Kitasatospora fiedleri: one gene and its partner. The protein of the gene in region 2 interacts with the protein of the main gene of each other region in a pairwise test. Links are inferred from orthologs where the notes say so. Each region holds a gene or a part of one and is shown on either strand. Other genes may lie near its edges. The genes, in order: QMQ26_RS11505 and QMQ26_RS35470.

What was found.
Region 1: the proteins of QMQ26_RS35470 (region 2) and QMQ26_RS11505 interact in binary tests that used the Escherichia coli proteins (3 or more experiments, as listed by UniProt). The link is inferred for Kitasatospora fiedleri from one-to-one orthologs.

What each region holds. Positions count from the first base shown.
Region 1 is NZ_OX419519.1:2,451,758-2,463,013, reverse strand. The notes cover bases 5,443-8,290. They hold QMQ26_RS11505 (acyl carrier protein), read right to left. Parts: upstream 7,064-8,290; coding sequence 6,821-7,063; downstream 5,443-6,820. Other genes in these bases: QMQ26_RS11495 (ACP S-malonyltransferase), read right to left, coding at 8,170-8,290; QMQ26_RS11500 (beta-ketoacyl-ACP synthase III), read right to left, coding at 7,145-8,173; fabF (beta-ketoacyl-ACP synthase II), read right to left, coding at 5,450-6,718. Also shown: QMQ26_RS11535 (1-aminocyclopropane-1-carboxylate deaminase/D-cysteine desulfhydrase), read left to right, coding at 89-982; QMQ26_RS11530 (LCP family protein), read right to left, coding at 1,105-2,715; QMQ26_RS11525 (MarR family winged helix-turn-helix transcriptional regulator), read right to left, coding at 2,965-3,492; QMQ26_RS11520 (NADP-dependent oxidoreductase), read left to right, coding at 3,584-4,612; QMQ26_RS11515 (DUF3145 domain-containing protein), read left to right, coding at 4,889-5,383; more of QMQ26_RS11495, read right to left, coding at 8,291-9,108; QMQ26_RS11490 (PucR family transcriptional regulator), read right to left, coding at 9,199-10,395; QMQ26_RS11485 (pirin family protein), read left to right, coding at 10,649-11,256. UniProt on the Escherichia coli protein: Carrier of the growing fatty acid chain in fatty acid biosynthesis.
Region 2 is NZ_OX419519.1:7,759,130-7,770,360, reverse strand. What follows is about bases 3,422-6,244. They hold QMQ26_RS35470 (alpha/beta fold hydrolase), read right to left. Parts: upstream 5,319-6,244; coding sequence 4,524-5,318; downstream 3,422-4,523. Other genes in these bases: QMQ26_RS35465 (SDR family NAD(P)-dependent oxidoreductase), read right to left, coding at 5,372-6,244; QMQ26_RS35475 (TetR/AcrR family transcriptional regulator), read right to left, coding at 3,801-4,382; QMQ26_RS35480 (helix-turn-helix transcriptional regulator), read left to right, coding at 3,422-3,753. Also shown: QMQ26_RS35500 (TetR/AcrR family transcriptional regulator), read right to left, coding at 1-533; QMQ26_RS35495 (GNAT family N-acetyltransferase), read left to right, coding at 758-1,396; QMQ26_RS35490 (SRPBCC family protein), read right to left, coding at 1,428-1,838; QMQ26_RS35485 (NAD(P)H-dependent oxidoreductase), read right to left, coding at 1,964-2,743; more of QMQ26_RS35480, read left to right, coding at 2,905-3,421; more of QMQ26_RS35465, read right to left, coding at 6,245-6,283; QMQ26_RS35460 (DUF3237 domain-containing protein), read right to left, coding at 6,391-6,861; QMQ26_RS35455 (ABC transporter ATP-binding protein), read right to left, coding at 6,858-7,751; QMQ26_RS35445 (ABC transporter permease), read right to left, coding at 8,727-9,593; QMQ26_RS35440 (ABC transporter permease), read right to left, coding at 9,590-10,546; QMQ26_RS35435 (ABC transporter substrate-binding protein), read right to left, coding at 10,543-11,231. UniProt on the Escherichia coli protein: The physiological role of BioH is to remove the methyl group introduced by BioC when the pimeloyl moiety is complete. It allows to synthesize pimeloyl-ACP via the fatty acid synthetic pathway through the hydrolysis of the ester bonds of pimeloyl-ACP esters.

The DNA of each region.
Region 1 (11,256 bases), 5.3 Mb from region 2 along the record:
CCGCCGGACGGCGAAGGGTGCCGGGCGGTGCCGGACCGCCGGGCGGCGCTCCGGTGGGCTGCCGGGAGGCAGGCTCTAGGGTGGGCGGATGCTTTCCGCCGCTGTCCTGCCCACGCCGTTGATGCCGATCGACGATCCGGAGTTCACCGCCGCGGGCGCGGAGTTGTGGCTCAAGCGGGACGACCTGGCGCATCCGACGGTGCCCGGCAACAAGTGGCGCAAGCTCGCGCCGAACCTGGAGCGGGCGGTCGCGGAGGGAGCCCGGGGGCTGCTCACCTACGGCGGGGCGTACTCCACGCACGTGCGGGCGGTGGCGGCGGCTGCGGGCGGGCTCGGGTTGGCCAGTGTCGGGGTGATCCGCGGGGCGGAACTCGCCGGGCAGCCGCGCAACTGGTCGCTGGCGCGGGCCGAACGGGACGGGATGGTGCTGGAGTTCGTCGAGCGTTCCGTCTACCGGGCGGTGGCGGGCGGTCGGGCTGAGCGGCGGGCGGGGTACTACGTGCTGCCCGAGGGCGGCTCCAACGGCCTTGCCGTGCGCGGTGCCGCGGTGATCGCCGGTGAACTCACCGACCAGCTAACGGACTTCGGCTCGCGGGATGTGGTGTGCTGCGCGGTCGGCACCGGTGGCACGCTGGCCGGGATCGCGGCGGGGCTGCCGGCGGGGCCGCAGGCGCTCGGGGTGGCGGTGCTGCGCGGGGAGGGCTACCTGGAGGACGAGGTGACGGCGCTGCACCGGTCCGGCTACGGGCGGGAGTTCGCCAACTGGCGGCTGGTCCACGGCTGGCACGGCGGCGGCTACGGGCGGGTGCCCCCGGAGCTGGAACGATTCGCCGGCTGGTTCGAGGCCGCGTACGGGGTGCCGGTGGAGCGCCGGTACGTGGCGAAGGCGCTGTGGGCGGCGTACGGACTGCTGCGGGCGGGCGAGTTGCGGGGGCGCCGGGTGACGGTGGTGGTGACGGGGGTTCCCGACCCGGCGCCGTGAGGGCGTGCGGCGGGGTAGGGCAGCGGGGTGACACGATCAGGGCCCGCCCGCCCAGTCCCCGGATCGGGCCTCGGGAACGGACGGGCAGCGGACGGGCAGCGGACGGGCGAGCAGGCGGCCGGTCAGCCGAAGTTAAGGTCGCTGCAGAGGTCGGTGTCGGCGGGGCGGGTGTTGTCGGTGATGCCGGACGGGATGGCGGTGGGCAGGGCGCTGGGCGAGGCGCTGCTGCCGGTACCGCCGGTGCCACCGGTACCGCCGATGCCGCCGGTGCCGGCGCTGCCGTCCGGGTCGGCGGCGTCGGGCCCGCCGAGGGTGTCGGCGCGGTCCTGGCCCAGGGTGAGGACGATGCCGTCGACGGGGCTGCTGCGCAGTTCGGCGCCGGGGTAGAGCCGGGCGAGCTGTTCGGCGGCGGACCGCAGGGAGGGGGCGTACTCGATCAGGGTGGTGCGGCGGGTCGGGGTATTGGCGCCGATGGTGATGTCGGTGTAGCCGCTGCCGCGCAGCGAGAGCGCGGTGCGGCCGGCCAGCCCGGCCGTCTTGGCGGCGTTGTGCACGGTGACGGGCACGTTCAGCGCCACGCCACCGGTGGCCGTCGCAGTGGCGGAGGGGGACGCGCCAGGGCTCGGCTCGCCGCTCGCGCCGGGGCTCGCGCTCACCCCCACCCCCGTGCCGGGGCTCGCGCTCGCGCCGGCCCCGCCGGTGGGGTGGCCGTCGAGGGTGCGGTCCTGGCGCAGCAGGCCCCACAGGATGCTCGCGTCGGGTTCGACCACGGCGACGCGGGCGCCCTGGAAGCGCCAGGGGAGGGTGACGAACTGGATGTCGGAGAGCTGGATGTCCTGGAGGGACTGGGCGAACTCGGCGAGCTTGTAGGGGGAGCCGAGTTCGGGGTCGACGGTCAGCGACTTGGTGGCGGCGTCGGCCAGCGGCAGCAGGGTGGTCAGGTCGAAGCCCTCGCCCTGCACCTTCTTGATCAGCGAGGACATGAAGGCCTGTTGGCGGAGCATCCGGCCGATGTCGGAGCTGTCGCCGAGGCCGTGCCGGGCCCGGACGTAGTCCACGGCCTGCTGCCCGGAGACGGTCTGCCGGCCCTTGGTGAGGTGGATGCCGTACGAGTCCACGTCGTTGGGGACGCAGACGTCCACGCCGCCGACGGCGCTGGTGATGGCGGCGAAGCCCTTGAAGTCGACCACCAGGGTGTGGTCGACCCGCAGGCCGGTCAGTGCCTCGACGGTGTTCTGCGTGCAGGCCGGGTTGCCGGCCTTGAACTCGCCGATGGTGAAGGCCGAGTTGAACATCTGGTTGGTCCGCTGCGGGCTCCACTTGCCGTCCGGCAGCAGGCAGGGCGGGACGGTGACCAGGGTGTCGCGCGGTATCGACACACCGACGGCGTGCTTGTGATCGGCGTACACGTGCAGCAGGATCGCGGTGTCGGAGTGGCCCACGCCCTCGTCGCCGCCGCCCAGCGAGCTGTTGCCGTCCTCGCGGGTGTCGGAACCGAGCAGCAGGATGTTGACCGGGCGTCCGCCGGTGGGCGCGGGCGTGGCGACCGGGGGGCGGCTGGAGGCGATGCCCTCGGGCGCGAAGGTCGTGATGTTGCGGTCCAGCCGCTGGTAGTACCAGGCACCGGCACCGGCCGCGGCGACGACGAGCGCGGCAGCGGTGGCGCCGAGCCCCCGGGCTATTCGGCGGCCGCGGGAACGGGTCGGGGCGGCCTTCGGCGTGGCGTCGGTCATCGGTCGGCGGTCTCTCTGCGCGCAGCGGCAACTGGTACCCGAGGGAAGGCACTCGGCTGATCCGCCGCACTGCGGATCGGCACTCGTCACTACTTGGACGGTTCGGCGAACGGAATGGTTACACGCGAACCATCTTTTTCGAGAATTTCTTCGATCCGCCGGAACCGGCCAGGTCAGCGGTGTCGTCCGGGCGCGGGGAGGAACGGCAGGGGGAGCATCGGCAGGAGGGTCCGGCGACCCCCGGCGGGCTCAGCCCGCCCGGCCGCCGGGGGAGGCGGGGCCGGGCGCGGAGGCCGGGCCGGGGGCGGTGCCGGACGTGGAGTCGAGCATCCGCCGCAGCAGGTCGCGCAGTTGCGCGCGCTCGTCGCCGTCGAGGGCGGCCAGCGGCTCGCGGGCGAAGTTCAGCGACTCGCGCAGTTCGGTGGAGGCGGAGCGGCCGGCCTCGGTGGCGACCACCAGCTTGACCCGGCGGTCCTGCGGGTCGGACTCGCGGGTGACGAAGCCGCGGCCCTCCAGCCGGTCGACGATTCCGGTGATGTTGGACGGCTCGCAGGAGAGGGTCTGGGCGATGTGCCGCATCGGCATCGGCCCGCGCCGGAGCAGGGCCAGCACCTTGGCCTGGGCGCCGGTGAGCGAGCGGGCGGCCGCGGCCTCCTCGTACTCGCGGTGGAAGAGCCCGACCAGGCGTGCCATCAGGTCGACGACCTCCAGCGTGATCGGGTCGGCGGCCGGGGTCCGCTCCGCCGTCATGGCCTGCTCCTCCTGCTGCTGCTCCATGCTTCCGAGTCTAGCTGAACATTTGACAACGTGAACCTTTCATCCTCACGATTGCTTTAGCCAGTGAATATTTCACCCTGAGGAGTAAATGATGACGGAGCAGGACGCCCTCCCCGCCACCGGCCGCGAGTGGCACCTGGCCGCCCGCCCGCAGGGCTGGCCCGTGCCCGGCGACTTCGCCCTGGTCGAGGCCCCGGTCCGGCGGCCCGAACCCGGCCGGATCACGGTGCGCAACGCCTACCTCTCGGTCGACCCTTACATGCGCGGCCGGATGAACGACGTGAAGTCCTACGTCCCGCCGTACGCGCTCGGCGCGCCGATGGACGGCGGCGCGGTCGGGTACGTGGTCGCCTCGGAAGCCGAGGGCTTCGCGGTCGGCGACGCGGTGCTGCACGGGCTCGGCTGGCGCGAGTACGCGACGCTGGACGCCGCGCACGCCGTCAAGGTGGACCCGGAGCTCGCCCCGCTCTCCGCCTACCTGGGCGTCCTGGGCATGCCGGGCCTGACCGCGTACGCCGGGCTGCTGGAGGTCGCCTCGTTCAAGGAGGGCGACACCGTGTTCGTCTCCGGCGCGGCCGGCGCGGTCGGCTCGCTGGTCGGGCAGATCGCCCGGCTCAAGGGCGCCGAGCGGGTCGTCGGCTCGGCCGGCTCGCCCGCGAAGGTCGCCGCCCTGGTCGAGCACTACGGCTTCGACGCGGCCTTCGACTACAAGGCCGGCCCGGTCGCCGAGCAGCTGGCCGCGGCCGCCCCCGAGGGCATCGACGTGTACTTCGACAACGTCGGCGGCGAGCACCTGGAGGCCGCGATCGGCGCGCTCAACCTGCACGGCCGGGTCACCCTGTGCGGCGCCATCGCCCAGTACAACGACACCGCCGCCCCCGCCGGCCCGCGCAACCTGGCGCTCGCCATCGGCAAGCGGCTGCGCCTGCAGGGCATGATCGTCGGCGACCACGCCGCGCTGCGCGGGCAGTTCCTCGCCGAGGTCGGCGGCTGGCTGCGGGAGGGCGCGCTGCGCTCCGACGAGACCGTGGTCGAGGGCGTGGAGAACGCCGTCGACGCCTTCCTCGGCATGCTGCGCGGCGCCAACACCGGAAAGATGGTGGTCAAGGTCGGCGCCTGACGCCGCGTCGGCTGCCGCACCGTCAGCACGCCCCCGCCGGAGCGCGATCCCCGGCGGGGGCGTGCGCGTGCGGCCGTTCGGGGAGCTGGGCGCTGCGGGGGTAGACCTCCCGGGCGGACCGACTAGCATGGGGTGAAAGCTTGTCCGTTTTGCTCGATTTGATGACCTAATGTCGAATAAGTTGAGCTCCCCGGGGTAGCCACTGATGCAGGACCCGCCGGTGACGGAGCGAGGCAGCTGGGGAAGGCGACCCTCGTCCACAGCCAGGAGGTCCCGGTGACGACACGTGGTGTGCTCTACATCCACTCCGCGCCCCGCGCGCTGTGCCCGCACGTCGAGTGGGCGGTCGCGGGCGTGCTCGGCGTGCGGGTCAACCTCGACTGGATCAGGCAGCCCGCCGCGGCCGGCCACTGGCGGTCCGAACTCTCCTGGCAGGGAGAGCCCGGCACCGCCTCCAAGCTCGCCTCCGCGCTGCGCGGCTGGCAGCTGATGCGCTACGAGGTGACCAGCGAGCCCTGCGCCACGGCGGAGGGCGAGCGGTACTCCTCCACGCCCGCGCTCGGCATCTTCCACGCCGTCACGGGCCTCCACGGCGACATCCTGATCCCCGAGGACCGGCTGCGCGCCGTGCTGCTGCGCGCCCGCAGCGAGGGCGGCGACCTGGAGGCGGAGATCGCCAAGCTGCTCGGCAAGCCCTGGGACGACGAACTGGAGCCGTTCCGGTACGCGGGCGAGGGCGCGCCCGTGCGCTGGCTGCACCAGGTGGTGTGACGCGTCGAGGGGGTGCGGGGGAGTGAACCCCCGCACCCCCCTCGCGGGCAGTGCGACGTACCGTCGTCAGACGGTGCGGAAGGCCAGCACCACGTTGTGGCCGCCGAAGCCGAAGGAGTTGTTGAGGGCGGCGATCCGGCCCTCGACCGGCAGCTTGCGGGCCTCGTCGCGGACGATGTCGGCGTCGATGTCGTCGTCCAGGTCGACCACGTTCACGGTCGGCGGCGCGATCCGGTGGTACAGGGCCAGCACGGTGGCGACGGTCTCGATGCCGCCGGCGCCGCCCAGTAGGTGGCCGGTCATCGACTTGGTGGCGGAGATCGCCACGTGGTCGAGGTGCTCGCCCAGGGTGCGGCGCAGCGCCTTGATCTCGGCGGTGTCGCCCTGCGGGGTCGAGGTGGCGTGCGCGTTGACGTGCACCACCTCGGACTTGTCCAGCTCGTTGCGGGCGAACAGGTCGTCGATGGCGCGGGCCACGCCGGCGCCGGTCGGCTCGGGCTGGGCGATGTGGTGGGCGTCCGAGGACAGGCCCTGGCCGACGGCCTCGCAGTAGACCCGGGCGCCGCGGGCGGCGGCGTGCTCCGCGGACTCCAGCACGATCACGCCCGCGCCCTCGCCGAGCACGAAGCCGTCGCGGGCCTTGTCGTACGGACGGGAGGCGTGCTGCGGGTCGTCGTTGTTCTTGGACATCGCCATCATGTTGGAGAAGGCGACGATCGGCAGCGGGTGCACCGCGGCCTCGGTGCCGCCGGCCACGACCACGTCGGCGCGGCCGGTGCGGATCATCTCGATCGCGTAGCCGATCGCCTCGGCACCGGAGGCGCAGGCGGAGACGGGGGTGTGCACGCCCGCGCGGGCGCCGACCTCCAGGCCGACGTTGGCCGCCGGGGAGTTGGGCATCAGCATCGGGACGGTGTGCGGGGAGACCTTGCGGACGCCCTGCTCCTTGAGCACGTCGTACTGGTCGAGCAGGGTGGTGACGCCGCCGATGCCGGAGGCGATGACCGCGCCCAGGCGCTCGGGGGCCAGCGGGTTGGCGTCGTCGGTGGCCGGGGCCTGGTAGCCCGCGTCCTTCCACGCCTCGCGGGCGGCGATCAGCGCGAACTGGGCCGAGCGGTCCAGCTTGCGGGCCAGCGGACGGGGCAGGATCTCACCGGGCTCGACGGCCACCCGGGCGGCGATCCGCACCGGCAGCTCGGCCGCCCAGTCCTCGGTGAGGGCGCGGACCCCGGACTTGCCGGCCAGCAGCCCCTCCCAGAAAGTGGCGGCGTCGCCGCCCAGCGGCGTGAAGGCGCCGATACCCGTGACGACCACGGTGCGGTTTTCAGCAGTCACTGGTTTCTTCTTCTCTCACATCTGGGGGAGGCCGGGAGGCCGGTGGGAGGGGGACCGGTCGGGGCGCGGCCGGCGCGCCCCGACCGGGAGCCTGACGGCAGGTCAGACGTTGGCGACGATGAAGTCCACCGCGTCGCCGACGGTCTTGAGGTTCTTGACCTCGTCGTCCGGGATCTTCGCGCCGAAGCGCTCCTCGGCGGCGACGACGACCTCGACCATGGACAGCGAGTCGACGTCCAGGTCGTCGGTGAAGGACTTGTCGAGCGCGACGTCCTCGACCGGGATGCCGGCGATCTCGTTCACGATCTCGGCGAGACCTTCGAGAACCTCTTCGCGGGTAGCCATATCGGCTGCTCCTTCTCGGTGTTGACAGCGTGCGGTCCGGCGGACCGACGCGGGTTTCCAGGGGGGGCGGGGGAAGAACGCCTAGGGGAGCGTAACGACTGCGGCGGCGTAGACCAGACCGGCCCCGAAGCCGATGATCAGCGCCAGGTCGCCGCTCTTGGCCTCGCCGCGCTCCAGCATCCGCTCCATGGCGAGCGGAATGGAGGCGGCGGAGGTGTTGCCGGTCTCCGCGATGTCGCGGGCCACCGGGACGCTCGGGGGCAGGTCCAGCTTCTTGACCATGGCGTCGATGATCCGCATGTTGGCCTGGTGCGGGATGAACGCGCCGAGCTGGTCGGCGGTGATCCCGGCGGCCTCCAGGGCCTGCTCGGCGACCTTCGCCATGTCGTACACGGCCCAGCGGAAGACCGTCTGGCCCTCCATCCGCAGGGCCGGCCACTTCGCCTCCTCGCCGGGCCCGTTGACCGCGTCCGGCTTGGCGAACGCGGTGTCCCAGGCCTGGGTCTGCGAGATCACGTCGGCCTGCGAGCCGTCCGAGCCCCAGATCACCCGGCCGATGCCGGGGGTGTCGGAGGGGCCGACGATCGCGGCGCCCGCGCCGTCGCCGAAGATGAACGCGGTCGACCGGTCGGTCACGTCGGTCAGGTCGGACAGCCGCTCCACGCCGATCACCAGCACGTACTCGGCGCTGCCGCCGCGCACCATGCCGTCGGCCAGGCTCAGGCCGTAGCCGAAGCCCGCGCAGGCGGCCGAGATGTCGAACGCCGGGGCGGTGCCGCAGCCGAGCCGCTGGGCGATCTCGGTGGCGATCGCCGGGGTCTGCTTCAGGTGCGAGACGGTGGCGACGATGACGCCGCCGATCTGCTCCGGGCGGATGCCGGCCATCGCGACGGCCTTGCCGGCCGCCTGCACCGACATCTCGGCGACGCTCTCCTCCGGCCCGGCCCAGCGGCGCTCGGCGATCCCGGAGCGGGTGCGGATCCACTCGTCCGAGGAGTCGATCCAGTTCAGCACCTCGGAGTTGGGGATCACCCGGGTCGGCCGGTAGCCGCCCACGCCGTGGATGCGGGAGTACTGGGCGCCGGTGGCCGGCTTGATGGTCGCGCTCATGCGCTCTCCTCCTGGCCGCCGTGCTCGGCCACGAGGGCGCGGGCCTTGTCGAGATCGGCGGGGGTCTTCAGGGCCAGCGTGGCGACACCCTTGACGTTGCGCTTGACCAGGTTGGTGAGCGTCCCGGCGGGGGACAGCTCGATCACGGCGGTCGCGCCGAGCTGCTGCAGGGTCTCCATGCACAGGTCCCAGCGGACCGGGTGGGAGACCTGTGCGACCAGGCGGGCCAGCACCTCGGCGCCGGAGCCGACCACCTCGCCGTCCCGGTTCGAGACGTACGCGAGGGCCGGGTCCGCGGCGGTCAGGGTCGGCGCCAGCTTCTCCAGCCGCGCCACGCCCGGGGCCATGTGCGCGGTGTGGAACGCGCCCGCGACCTTCAGCGGGATCAGCCGCGCGCCGGCCGGCGGGTCCGCCTTCAGTGCGGCCAACTGCTCCAGCGTGCCGGCCGCGACGATCTGGCCGCCGCCGTTGTTGTTCGCCGGGGTCACGCCGTGCTCGGCGAGCTTCGCGGCGACCTCCTCCGGGTCGCCGCCGAGCACCGCGGTCATGCCGGTCGCGGTCGCCGCGGCGGCCTCGGCCATGCCCAGGCTGCGCTCGCGGACGAAGCCCAGCGCGTCCTCCTCGGAGAGCACCCCGGCCAGCGCCGCGGCGGTGATCTCGCCGACGCTGTGGCCCGCCACCGCGCCGACCGTCCCGGCCACGCCCTCGGGGAACAGCGCCGCGGCGGTCACCAGTCCGGCGGCCACCAGCAGCGGCTGGGCGACGGCGGTGTCCTTGATCTCCTCCTCGGAGGCCGCGGTTCCGGCGTGCACCAGGTCGAGCCCGGCCGTCGCCGACCACCGGCGCAGCCGGTCGGCGGCGCCGTCCAGTTCGAGCCAGGGGTTGAGGAAGCCGGGAGTCTGGGCACCCTGTCCAGGGGCGACGATAACGAGCACGGTTCAACCCTCTCTCGCCGGACGCCCGGGGGCGGGTAGGCGACGATGACGAAGAAAAGCACGTCGGCTTGTGGGTTCCCTACAGTCCGTTCAGCCCTGGTCCGATCCGGAACCGAGACGCCCCAGAGCAAGGGCGATGCGCAGGGTGAACGCCGAACGTACGTCTGACGGAGCATAGCCGGTGACGTCTGTCACACGACGCAGCCGGTAGCGCACGGTGTTCGGGTGGACGAAGAGCATCCGGGCCGCGCCCTCCAGGGAGGACGCCTGCTCCAGGTAGACACTCAGCGTCTCCAGGAGTGCCGAACCGGCCTCCTCCAGGGGTGTGTAGATCTCCTCCACCAACTGACGGCGCGCCACTTCGTCGCCCGCCAGCGCCCGTTCCGGCAGCAGGTCGTCGGCCAGCACCGGGCGCGGCGCGTCCGGCCAGGCCGCGCACGCCTTCAGGCCCTGCGCGGCGGCGTGCGCCGAGCGGGTCGCCGAGAGCAGGTCGCCGACCGTCGGGCCGACCACCACCGGGCCCGGCGCGAACTGGCCGATCAGCGCCCGGGCCGCGTGCACCGGCTCCTTGTCGCCGCCGACCACCACCACCAGGCGGCGGCCCAGCACGCCCGTCAGCACGTGCAGTTTGGCGTACCGGGCGGCCCGCCGGATCGCCTCCACCACCAGCTCGCTGTCCCCGTCCGGGGCGCTGCCCATCACCACCCGCACCTGGCTGGGCTGCCCCCAGCCGAGCGCCGCCGCCCGCGACAGCACGCCCTCGTCGGCGTCGCCGGACAGCAGCGAGTTCACCACCAGCGCCTCCAACCGGGCGTCCCACGCGCCGCGCGCCTCGGCGGCCTGCGCGTACACCTGGGCGGTGGCGAACGCGATCTCCCGGGCGTAGACCAGCACCGACTCGCGCATCCCGGCCTCGTCGCCGGGCGCGGCCACCTCCTCGATGGCCTCCTCCATCACCTCGATGGTGGTGCGGATCAGCTCCACGGTCTGCCGCAGCGTGATGGCCCGGGTCAACTCCCGCGGGGCGGTGCCGAACACGTCCGTGGAGATCGCCTGCGGCGCCTCCGGGTGCCGGTACCACTCGGTGAACGCCGCGATGCCCGCCTGCGCGACCAGGCCGATCCACGAGCGGTGCTCCGGCGGCATCCGCCGGTACCAGGCCAGCTGGTCGTCCATCCGGGCGATCGCCGCGGACGCCAGCTTGCCCGCCGACTTCTCCAGCCGCTTCAGCGTCGCCGCCCGCAACTCCGCCCGCTCGGCGGCCAGCCGGCGCTCCTCGGCCGTCATCCGCCCCCGGCCCGGTACGGCGGCGGGGCGCCCGGGCGCGGCGGCGCGCTTGGCGGGCTTCTTCTCCGGGGCCCGTTCGGCGGACCGCTCCGGGGAGGAGCGTTCGCCGGACGACCGGTCGGAGGGCTTGTCGGGTTTCGCTGAAGCGGACGGCACGGCACTAGCCTGCCTCACCCTGACGGGTGCTCGTGCACGCCGGGCCCGATGTCGGCCGGTGGCACCCGTCACACCGGCTACCGTGGTGCCCGTGAGCGTGGATTCTTCGCCCCAGGGCGGGCAGGCATTCGAACCCGTCGAACCGGTGTCCGGGTCCGTCCGGAAGGAGCGCGGCCGGGCCGATCTGCGGCGCACTGCCGAGCGCTACCTGTCGGAACCCGCCGAAGGCGTCACCACCCGGCACGCCTTCTCGTTCGCCGGCCACTACGACCCGAGGAACACCTCCTTCGGCGCGCTGCTCGCCTGCAACGAGGAGACGCTCGCCCCCGGCGCCGGGTACGCGGCCCACCGGCACAGCGAGACCGAGATCGTCACCTGGGTGGTCTCCGGCGCCCTCGCTCACCGCGACGACGCGGGCCACGCCGGCGTGGTGCGGCCCGGCACCGTCCAGGTGCAGTCCACCGGCACGGGCATCAGCCACACCGAACGCAACCTCGGCGGGGCCGTCGAACCGGTCACCTTCGTCCAGATGTGGCTCCAGCCCGACGCGTACGGCGCCCCGCCCGGCTTCGGACTCGCCACCGTCCCCGACGGGGACGGACTGACCCTGCTCGCCTCCGGGCGGGACGGCGACCGGGCGCTGCGGCTGCGGCGCGGCGACGCCGCGCTCTGGCTGGTCCGGGCCCCGGCCTGGATGCCGCTGCC
Region 2 (11,231 bases):
ACGTCGAGCTCCGGCTCGCGCAGCACCCGTACCAGCACCGCGTCGATCGCGCCCCGGACGGCCGTCACCAGCACCCGGGCATCGAACGGGCCGTACTCGCCGTCCGCCTGCGCCCTGCGGACCTGCTGCTCCTGGAAGTCCATGACGGCCCGTCGGCTCGCGGCGAACTCGCCCGCCGCGTCGTCCCCCTGGCCGTTCAGGATCTCCACCAGCGCCGCCAGCTCGCGCGGGTGCGCGGCCACCAGCTCGATGTTGGACTCGATGAAGGCCCGCATCCGCCCGCGCGGGCCCACCGCCGCGTCGATCCGCGGCAGCATGTACGCCTCCGCGACCCGCAGCACCTCCGCCACCACCTCGCGCAGCAGGTCGTCCTTGCCCTTGAAGTGGTACGAGATCAGCCCGGTGCTGCTCAGCCCGGCCTGCTTGGCGATCCGCGCGAACGACGCCTTGGCGTACCCGGCCTCCGCGATCACCTCGATGGCGGCCGCCACGATCTGCTGACGCCGCGCCGATTCGGTGAATGTGCGCCCCACCGGGCACCCCTCTCTGCTCGCCCGAGCCAGCTCTTGCTCGCCTGAGCAAGAAGGTAGCCCTGTCTGCTCGTCCGAGCAAGAGCCTGCGCACGCGAGCAGACGATCCGTCAGGAACCGCCCACCGGACGAACGGTGGCCCGGCCGTCCGCACCGTTCGGCCGTGCGCGCTCCCGGCGCGCTCCCGGTACCGCCCTCCCACCGCGGCTTGCGCCATGATCCGGTGCGTGTCTCCCCTCGTTCCCCCCGTCATCCCTCCGGGCAGCCTCAGCAGCTCCGCCCAGCCCACCCTGCCGATCGGCGGCGGCCTGCTGCTGCGGCCCTGGCTCGGCTCCGACGCGGCGGCCGTCGCCCGGGTCTTCCGCGATCCGGCGATCCGGCGCCGGCACCTGCGCGGCGCGGACTCCGCCGAGGAGGCGGGCGAGTGGATCGCCAAGTGGCAGCGCGGCTGGGCGGACGAGACCGCCGCCCACTGGGCCGTGGCCACCGTCGACGGCGACGCCGGCACCGATGCCAATGCCGACGCCGACGCCGACGCCGACGCCGACGGCGGTCGGCTGCTCGGGCGGGTCTCCCTCCAGTGCCTCGTCCTGTGCGGCGGACAGGCGGAGATCGCCTACTGGACCGCCCCCGAGGCCCGCGGCCGCGGCGTCTGCTCCCGGGCGGTGGACCGCGTCTCGGACTGGGCCCTGCACGAGGCGGGCTTCCATCGGATCGAACTCGGCCACTCCACGGCGAACCCCGCCTCCTGCCGGATCGCCGGGAAGACCGGCTACCTCCTGGAGGGCACCCGCCGCAGCGCCCTGCTGCACGCCGACGGCTGGCACGACATGCACCTGCACGCCCGCGTCCGGGAGGGGGACTGACCGATCAGGGCCTGCCGCCGGCCCCGGCCGGTCAGCGCAGCAGGGTGCGCAGGGTCCGGCGGAAGAGGATGCGGCCGCACCAGGCGGTCGGCCGGTCGAACAGGGCGGGCAGCGGGCCGACCCGCAGGTCCTCGCGCCAGCGGACGACGGCGCCGCCCCGGTGCGGGCGGACCTCGATCTCGGCCCAACCGGTCACCAGCGGGCCGCGCTTGACCAGGCGGCAGACGCCGGGCCGGTCGGCCCGCGGCGGCTCCCATCGGACGACGTCCATCACGTCGTCGAAGCCGAACCGACCCGCGCCGGTGCGGGCCACCACCGTCCGGCCGTCCCCGTGCACCGCGGTGAACGGCACCCCGGCCCCGTGCCGCGGCCAGTCGGTGACACGCCGCCAGGTCTCGTCGGCGGTCAGCGGGGTGGCCAGGACGATGCGGAACTCGGTCATCCGCCGATGCTATCCGCCGCACCCGCCCCCGCCGGGCCCCACGCCGACGGCCGGCCACCGACCGTCGCCCGTCGCCCGTCGACCACCGAGCACCGGCCACCGGCCACCGCCCGTCGACCACCCCCTCAGGGACGCACGTGCAGCCCGAAGCCCGTCCGGCCGACCGGCTCCAGCCCGTCCTTCAGGTGCAGCGAGGGGATCTCGTAGTCACCGGAGTTCTGCGGCCGGAAGGCGATCGGCTCGGTCGACCCCAGGGTGAGCAGCCGCTGTTCCCAGGCCGCGGCCACGGCCGGGTAGTCCTGCTCGGCGAGCCGGTCGCCGCCGTACACCACGAAGGGCGGCAGCACCTCCAGGCCCGGGTAGTAGAGGATGCCGTGGTGGATCGGGAACAGCAGGTCGTCGATGGGGCCGTTGATCCCGCGGGCGGCGTAGTGCGACTCCGGGCCGCCGACGGTGACCGACAGCAGGGCCCGGCGGCCCGCGAGGGTGCCCTCGCCGAAGCGCTCGCCGTACTTGGTGGCGCTGTGCTCGCCGACGCCGTACGCGAAGCGGTAGGTGAAGACCCGGTCGACCCAGCCCTTGAGGATGGCGGGCATGCCGTACCACCACAGCGGGAACTGGAACACGACGGTGTCGGCCCAGAGCAGCTTCTCCTGCTCGGCGCGGACGTCGGGGGTGAGCGCCCCGGCGTCGAAGGCGCGGCCCGAGTCCAGCGGGACCTTCAGCGGGTCGGACGCGTGGGGGCCGTAGTCGGCGGCGTCCACGGCCGCCTTCCAGCCCATCGCGTAGAGGTCGCTCACCCGGACCTCGTGCCCGGCGGCCCGCAGGACGGTCACCGCGTGGTCGGTCAGCGAGCCGTTGAGCGACTTGGGCTCCGGGTGGGCGTGGACGATCAGCGTCTTCATGGGGGTCCTCCGGTTCGGCGGTCCGCGGTCCGGTGGTCCGCGGTGCCTCCGATCCTGGCCGCCGCGGCGCGCCCCGTTCAGGGGCTCCGCTTCCGTAGGACCGGACTTCCTGGTACTCGCAGGACCACCCGGCCGGGGCGGTGCCGGGCGATACTGGGCCCATGGACGATCTCGCGGGTTTCCTGCGAACCAGGCGCTCCCGGGTCGACCCGGCGGCGGCCGGCATCCCCACCGACAGCCGACGGCGGGTGGCGGGGCTGCGGCGCGAGGAGGTCGCGCACCTGTCCGGGGTGAGCGTCGACTACTACGTGCGCCTGGAGCAGGGGCGGGCCACCCAGCCCTCCGAGCAGGTGCTGGACGCGCTGGCGCGGGTGCTGGGCCTGGACGCGACGGAGCAGGAGCACCTGCACCGGCTGGCCCGGCAGCCCCGGCGCCGGGCGAAGGCGCCGACCGGGCGTATCCGGCCGGAGCTGCTGCGCGTCCTCGGCATGGTCTCCGACGCGCCCGCGATCATCATGGACCACCGGATGGACGTCCTCGCCCGCAACCGCCTGGCCGGGCTGCTCTACGGCCGGCCCGCCGAGGGCCTGAACACCGCCCGGCACATCTTCCTGGAGGAGGGCGAGCGCGGCCTCTACGCGGAGTGGGAGAGCTGCACCCTCGACGTGGTCGGCCACCTGCGGCTGGCCGCCGGGAAGTACCCGGACGACCCCCGGCTGGCCTCCCTGATCGGCGAACTGTCGATGGGCAGCGAACGCTTCCGCCGCCTGTGGGCCCGCGCGGACGTGCGCGCCCGCACCCACGGCCGCAAGGCGTACCGCCATCCCCTGGTCGGGCTGCTCGAACTGCACCAGGAGAACTTCTCCCTGCCGGACGGCTCGGGCGTGGAGCTTCTGGTCCTCTCCGCCGCCCCCGGCAGCCCTTCCGAGGACGGCCTGCGCCTCCTCGCGGGCCTGGCCTCGGACACCGAAGGCTCCCGCGACCCGGCGGACGCCCGGACCGGCGAGTAACCGCCCCCGCGCTCCCGGTCCCCCGCTCGCCCCGGGCCTCCGGGACGTCAGGCGTGCGACGGCGCGGGGCGCATGCCTTCGAGCAGGGTGTCGAGGTAGCGGTGGGCGGTTTCGGCCTTGTCGGCGGGCGTGCCGCCGTGGACGTTCACGGCGTGGGCGATGCCGCACATGAGCGGGACCAGGTCGCGCGCGGCGAGGTCGGGGCGGACGGCTCCGGCGTCGCGGGCCCGGTCGAGCAGCGCGGTGCCGGCCGACGCGAGCGACTCCTTGAGTTCCGTGGTCCGCGGCAGGGCGTCGGCGGGGGCGGCGGCGACCGGGGGCAGCGCGGCGTCGGTGAGCTGCGCCTCGACGACGCGGGCCAGGAAGCTCCCCAGTGCCCGCCAGGGGTCGGTGTCGGCCAGGGCCTGCGCGCCGTGGCCGGCGAGGTCCTCGAGGCAGGGGGCGGCGACGGTCTCCAGCAGTGCCTCGGGGGTGGGGAAGTGCCGGTAGACGGTGGCGACCCCGAGACCGGCCCGGCGGGCGACGTCGTTGAGCTGCAACGGGGTGCCCTGATCGACCAGGTCGCGGGCGATCGCGACGATCCGCTCCCAGTTGCGGGCGGCGTCCTTGCGCAGCGGTGGGGTCGTCATAGGGCGTGTCCAGGTTGCTCGTCGTGGTGCGCGGGGTCGGTCCGGCGATCCTATCCGGACGGTCCCGGACGGTCCCGGACGGTCCCGGACGGAGTGCGGCCCTGGGGGTGGACGGGCCGGGCGGCCCGCCCACCGCCGGGGCTAGCGGGCGCCGTCCCGCTCGGCGAGGAAGCCGGTGATGGTCTCCAGCCACCGTTCGGGCTGCTCCAGGAACGGCAGGTGCCCGGTCGCGAGTTCGGCGGTCCGTGCGCCCGGGACGGCGGCGGCCAGTTCGCGCTGGAGGGCCACCGGTATCAGGGGGTCGGCCGTGGTGAGGACGACGAGGGTCGGCGCGGTGACGGCCGCGAGGCCGTCGCGGACGTCGGTCCGGCGGACCAGGTCGACCTGGGCGGAGGTGCCGGGCGGGAGGGCGAGGGCGCTCTGCTCGGCGGCGGCGCGCACCCGGGCGGGGCCGAGGTGGTCCAGCACCGGGGCGCTGACGGTCAGGTGGGTCAGGTACTGGGCGAGGATGAGGTGCTGTCCGGCGTCGTGGAGCTGCTGCCAGATAGCGGCGGCCAGTTCGGTGCGGGTGTCCAGGCGGGCGAAGGCCGCGCTCAGCACGAGTGCGGTGACCCGGCGCGGGTGGCGGGCGGCGACCCGCAGGGCGACCGCGCCGCCCAGCGAGTACCCGCAGACGGCGAAGGTGTCGAGCCCTTCCGCGTCCGCCGCGGCGACCAACTGGTCCGCCAGGTCGTCGAGTTCCAGGGGCGCGGCGGGGAGCGGGGTGGTGCCCGAGCCGGGGTAGTCGACGCCGACGACGGTGTGCCGGGCGGCGAGACCGTCCATGATCGGTCCGAAGTTGGCGGCGATGCCGCCGCCCGCCCCGTGGGCGAGCAGGAGGCCGGGGCCGGAGCCGTGCACGGTGCGGGCGTAGCGGGTCGGTTCTGCGGTGGTCATGGTGGTGTCCTCGGGTGGAAGCGGTGAACGGGCGACGACGGCCGGCTCGGGGCTCAGTTGCGGCGTTCCGTGCGCGCGGGGGCGGCCACGGGTGCGTGGGCCTCGCTGAGTCGGCGCACGGCGGCGGCGGTCCGGGGGTCGGTCGCGGCGCGGAACGGGGCGACGGGAACGGCCGAGGGGCCGAGGACGAGGCCGGTCCGGCCGGCCAGCGCGGGGTCGGTGGCGGCGGTGATCGAGGGCCGGGCGGCCGCGGCCGCGGAGCCGGAGGTGGAGCGTTCGAACCGGCGGCGCACCAGCGGCCACAGCAGCCGCAGCGGCGGGGAGACGATCCTCGGGTCGGTCAGGGTTCCGTCGGTCATCGCGGTAGCGGCGCCCCCGGGGTCGGCGGCGAAGACCGACACGCCCGATCCCGCCAGCCGCTTCGCCAGGTCGAGCGTGTACGCGAGGTTGGCCAGCTTGGCCCGCCCGTACCAGTGGAAGCCGTAGTAGCCGCCCGGCGGCTCGACGGCGTCGAAGGCCCGCCTGGCGACGCCGACCGCGGCCGAGGTCACGTTCACCACCCGGCTGGGCGCCCCGGCGGTGAGCGTGGGCAGCAGCAGTTCGGTCAGCAGGTACGGCGACAGGTGGTTGACCACGAACGACGCCTCGACGCCGTCGATCCGCTGCCGCCGGGCGAACATCGCGCCCACGTTGTTGACCAGCACCGTCAGCGGCTCCCCCGACGCCGCCCGCTCGGCGGCGATCGTGTCCGCCAGCGCGCGGACCTGGTCGAGCGAGACCAGATCGGCGGCCAGGAACCGGGCGGGCCGCGTGGGCCGCTCCGCGTTGATCCGCTCCACCGCCCCGGCCCCGCGCCCGGCGTTGCGGCCGACCACGGTGACGGCGAATCCCGCGGCGGCCAGTCCGAGCGCGGTCTCCAGGCCGATGCCGCCGGTGCCCGCCGTGACCACGGCTGTCTTCCCCATGGGCTCCTCCACTCAAATAATCGGATAGGTCATCCCCTTGTGCGGGACGATAGCACAAGCGGATGACCTATCCGATTTTTGTCTCCGGCCGCCCGGCACCGGCCCGCTCAGCGCAGCGCGTACACCCGGATCACCACGGTGCGCTCCTCGTCCTCCGGCCGGGCCAGGCCGACGAAGACCGTTCCGGCGAGCCGGCGGTGGGCGGGGGCGTCGGTGCGGAAGACGGGGACGGTGCGGTAGTAGGCGCCCGGCTCGGCGATCCGCAGCCCGTCGTCCTCGTCCTCGTCCTCGTCCTGCGCGGGGCAGTCGGGGTCGAGCCGGTAGTAGCCGCGGTTGACGATGTCGATGACCGCGCCGTCCTCGGCGCGCAGCAGGTAGCGGGCGTCGAGCTGGCAGACCGGGCCGCGGGTGCTGCTCCAGTCGCCGCCGGGCAGCACGGTGCCGGTGAGGCGGGGGCCGGTGACGGTGCCGCCGGTGATGGGGGTGAACTCGAGCGTCTCGCCGTCGCCGTGGCCGACGTGTCGGGTGGGGGCGAGGTGGGCGCGGATCTCGAAGGCGAAGTCGAGGGCGGGGGTCACGGGGCGGCGGCCTTCCGGTCGGGGTTCCGGTCGGGGTTCCGGTGGGGGTCCTGGGCGGAATCGCGGGCGGGCTGCCGGACGGGCTTCCAGCCGGGGCGGGGGATCGAGTCGACCAGGGCGCGGGTGTACGGGTCGCGCGGGGCGGTCAGCACGTCCCGGGAGCGGCCGGACTCGACGATCCGGCCGTGCCGCATCACCACCACGTCCTCGCACAGGAACGGGACGATGCCCAGGTCGTGGGTGATGAACAGGTAGGCGATCGGGCGCTGTTCGCGGATGCGGACCAGCAGGTTGACGATCTGGGCCTGCACCGAGACGTCGAGCGCGGCCACCGCCTCGTCCAGCACCAGCAGTCTCGGTTCGACGGCCAGGGCGCGGGCGATCGCGGCGCGCTGGCGCTGGCCGCCGGAGAGGGCGCGGGGGCGGGCGCCGGCCTGCCGGGCGTCCAGGCCGACCTGGTCGAGCAGTTCGTCGCGGCGCGCTTCGAGGGCGGCGCCGCGCAGCGGGGTGTGCCGGGCGAGGACCTCGGCGACGGCGTCGCCGATCCGCTGGTGGCGGTCGAGCGAGGTGTACGGGTCCTGGAAGACCATCTGGGCGCGGCGGGCGTGGGCGAGGCGTTCGGCGGTGCGGGCGCGGGGGCCGGGCAGGGGTGCGCCGTCGAGGGTGATCCGTCCGGCGTCGGCGCGTTCCAGGCCGGTGACCAGACGGGCGGTGGTGGTCTTGCCGGAGCCGGACTCGCCGACCACGGCGAGGGCCTGGCCGGGCATCAGGCGCAGGCTGACGCCGTCGACGGCGGGGTGTCCGTCGTAGTGCTTGACCAGCCGGTCGACGTCCAGCAGGGGCGTCGGCCCGGCCGGAGGTTCGGACGCGGGTTCCCGTGCGGGTTTCACCGGGTGCTCCCTTCCGGGGGGACAGGGTGGTGGCAGGCGGCCCGGCCGTCGCCGTGCGGGGCCGGTTCGGGGCGTTCGGTGCGGCACACCGCGGTGGCGTGGGCGCAGCGCGGGGCGAAGGGGCAGCCGGGCCGGTCTCGGACGCGGCGAGCGGGCGGCCCTCGACGGCGCGGAGCCGCGCGTCGGGGGCGGTGGGGTCGGGGCGGGCGGCGAGCAGGGCGCGGGTGTAGGGGTGGGCGGCGCGGCCGGCGAGGCGGGCGGCGGGGAGTTCCTCGGCGAGGGTGCCGGCGTAGAGGACGGCGACGCGGTCGCAGACGGCGGCGGCGAGGGCGAGGTCGTGGGTGATGAACAGCAGGGTGAGGCCGTGGCGTTCGCGGGCTTCGTCGATGACGGCCATCACCTCGGCCTGGGTGGTGACGTCGAGGGCGGTGGTGGGTTCGTCGGCGAGCAGCAGCCGGGGTTCGGCGGCGAGCGCGGCGGCGATCATGACGCGTTGCAGCAGGCCGCCGGAGAGTTCGGCGGGGCGTTGGCGCAGGCGGCGGGCGGCGTCGGCGACGTGGACCTCGTCGAGCAGCGCGGTGGCGCGGGCGTCGGCGGCGGCGCGGGTGAGGCCGCGGACGGCGGTGAGCGCCTCGGTGAGGAAGTCGCCGACGGTGCGCAGCGGGTTGATGTGGGCGCGCGGGTCCTGGAAGACCATGGCGGCGCCGCCGCGGCGCAGGGCGCGCAGTTCGGGCGGGCGCATGGCGGGGACGGAGGCGCCGTCGAAGCGGACGTCGCCCGTCAGGGCGGCGCCGGGCGGGAGCAGGCCGAGGACGCTGCGCGCGGTCAGCGACTTGCCGGAGCCGGATTCGCCGACCAGTCCGACGGCGCTGCCGGGGGCGAGCGCGAGGTCGACCCGGTGCAGGACGGTGCGCCGGGTGCCGTGCGGGCCGGGCAGGGTGACGCGCAGGGCGTCGAACTCCAGCAGGGGCGTGGTCATGTGGGGTCTCCGGCGAGGCGCTGGGACAGGGCGTTGCCGAGCAGTCCGCAGGCGACGGTGAACAGGACGATGGCGGTGCCGGCGGCGAGGGCCTGTTCGGGGCGGCCGGCCAGGATGCCGGGGGCGCCCTGGGCGACCATCAGGCCCCATTCGGCGGTGGGGGGTCGGGCGCCGAGGCCGATGAAGGAGAACGCGGCGATGTCGAGCAGGGTGTAGCCGAAGGAGGTGGCGGTCTGCACCAGGATCAGCGGGGCGAGGTTGGGCAGCAGGTGGCGCAGGCAGATCCGGGTGCCGCCGACGCCGAGCATCCGCAGCGCGGCGGTGTAGGGCAGGTGGCGTTCGCGCAGGGCGCTGCCGCGCACCACCCGGACGACGTAGGGCAGCGAGGCGAGGGTGAGGGTGGCGACGGCGACGGGCAGCCCGGCGCCGAACAGGGCGGCGCCGACCACGGCGAGGACGAGTCCGGGGAAGCCGAAGACCAGGTCGAGGGCGGCGGTGACGGCGCGGTCCCACCAGCCGCCGCGCCAGGCGGCGCTGACGGCGAGCGCGGTGCCGAGGGCCCCGGCGGCGAGGGTGACGGCGAGCGGGGCGAGCAGGCTGGGCCGGGCGCCGTACAGGAGGCGAGAGAGGATGTCGCGTCCGGTGTCGTCGGTGCCGAGCCAGTGGGCGGCGGTGGCGGGTCGGGAGACGGCGAGCGGGTCGACGGCGTTCGGGTCGTGCGGGGCGATCAGCGGGGCGAGGGCGGCGGCGAGCACGACCAGGGCGACGAACGTCCCGGCGAGCAGCGGGACCAGTCGGCCGCGGACGCGGATCGCGCGCCGCCGCGGGCCGCGGACCGCGGCGGCGGGGCGGAGGGTGCTCATGCGGGGGCGCCTCCGATCGGGGTGCGGTGGTCGAGTGCGGCGGTGGCCAGGTCGACGGCGGTGTTGACCAGGGCGAAGGCGGTGACGGTGAGCAGGGCGAGGGCCTGGACGACGGCGAGGTCCCGGCGGGCGGCGCTCTGCACGAGCAGTGCGCCGAGGCCGTTGAGGCCGAAGGTCTGCTCGATGACGGAGCTGCCGGCGATCAGTCCGGCGACGGAGACGCCGGCCACCGAGAGGATCGGCCCGGAGGCGTTGCGCAGGACGTGCCGGCGGACGACCAGCCGTTCGGGGATGCCCCGGCTGCGGGCGGTCTGGACGTGTTCGGAGCCCTGTTCGGCGTGCACGGCGGAGCGGGTGACCTGGGCGACGTAGGCGAGCCAGGAGGCGGCCAGGGCCAGGGCGGGCAGGGTGAGGTGGCGCAGTCGGTCGCCGAGGCCGCCGTCGCCGTCGCCGTAGGCGGGGAGCCAGCCGAGCCGGACGGCGAACAGCCAGATCAGCAGGACGGCGGAGACGAAGGTGGGGACGGCCATCAGGGTGCCGGTGGCGGCGGTGACGGCGGTGGCGGTGCGTCCGCCGCGCAGTCCGGCGAGGGTGCCGAGGGTGAGGCCGGCCGCCAGGATGAGGGCGGCGGCGTAGCCGATCAGCAGGGCGGTGGTGCCGATCCGGGCGCCGATCAGGTGGGCGACGGTGTCGTGCTGGGCGAGCGAGGTGCCGGCGTCGCCGTGCAGCAGGCCGGTGAGCCAGTGCCAGTACTGGGTGAGGAAGGGGTCGTCGAGGTGGTACTGGCGGTGGATCTCGGCGAGCAGTTCGGGGTTGGGCGGTTTGCCGCCGCCGACCAGCAGGGTGGCGGGGTCGCCGGGGGCGAGGAACAGGGCGCCGTGGAGGGCGAGGCTGGCGGCCAGCAGGGTGGCGAGCAGGCCGAGCAGGCGGCGGCCCAGGTGGCGGAGCGTCATCGGGTGCCGCCGAGGTAGGCGGCCCAGGGCATGTTGACGTAGGCGAAGGTGGCGGGGGCGCCGCTGAGCCGCTTGTTGAGGAAGAGCCGCTCGTCGGGGGCGGCGAGCGGGACGATCGGCAGGTCCTGGACGAACGCGGCCTGGGCCCGGTTGAAGGCGTCGGCGGCCCGGGCGGGGTCGGTGGCGGCGCGGGCCTCGGCGAGGGCGGCGGTGACGGTGTCGTTGCGGTAGCCGACCCAGTTGAACAGCGAGCCGGGATCGGTCATCTGCTGGACGTAGGAGGCCGGGTCGGGCAGTTCGACGTAGCCGAGCACGATCACGGCGTCCAGGCCCCGGCGCAGCGCCGGGTCGTAGAACAGGCCGGAGAGCTGGGTGGGTTGGAGCTGTTCGATCCGGATGTCCAGGCCGATCCGGCGGGCGGCGTCCTGGAGGAAGGTGAGCGTCTGGAGGGACTGCTGGTCGCCGGCGGCGGTGGCGACGGTGAGGCTGTAGCGGGGGTTGGCGGACTGGGCGATGGCGGCGCGGGCCCGGTCGAGGTCGACGGCGGGGACGGGCGGCAGGGCGTCGTAGCCCCGGGCGTAGGTCGCGGCGGCGGGGTCGTGGGCGCGGACCAGCGCGGGCACGAAGGTCTTGAGCTTCTGGGCGGCGCCGTCGTACACGTTGCGGATCAGGGCGTCGCGGTCGA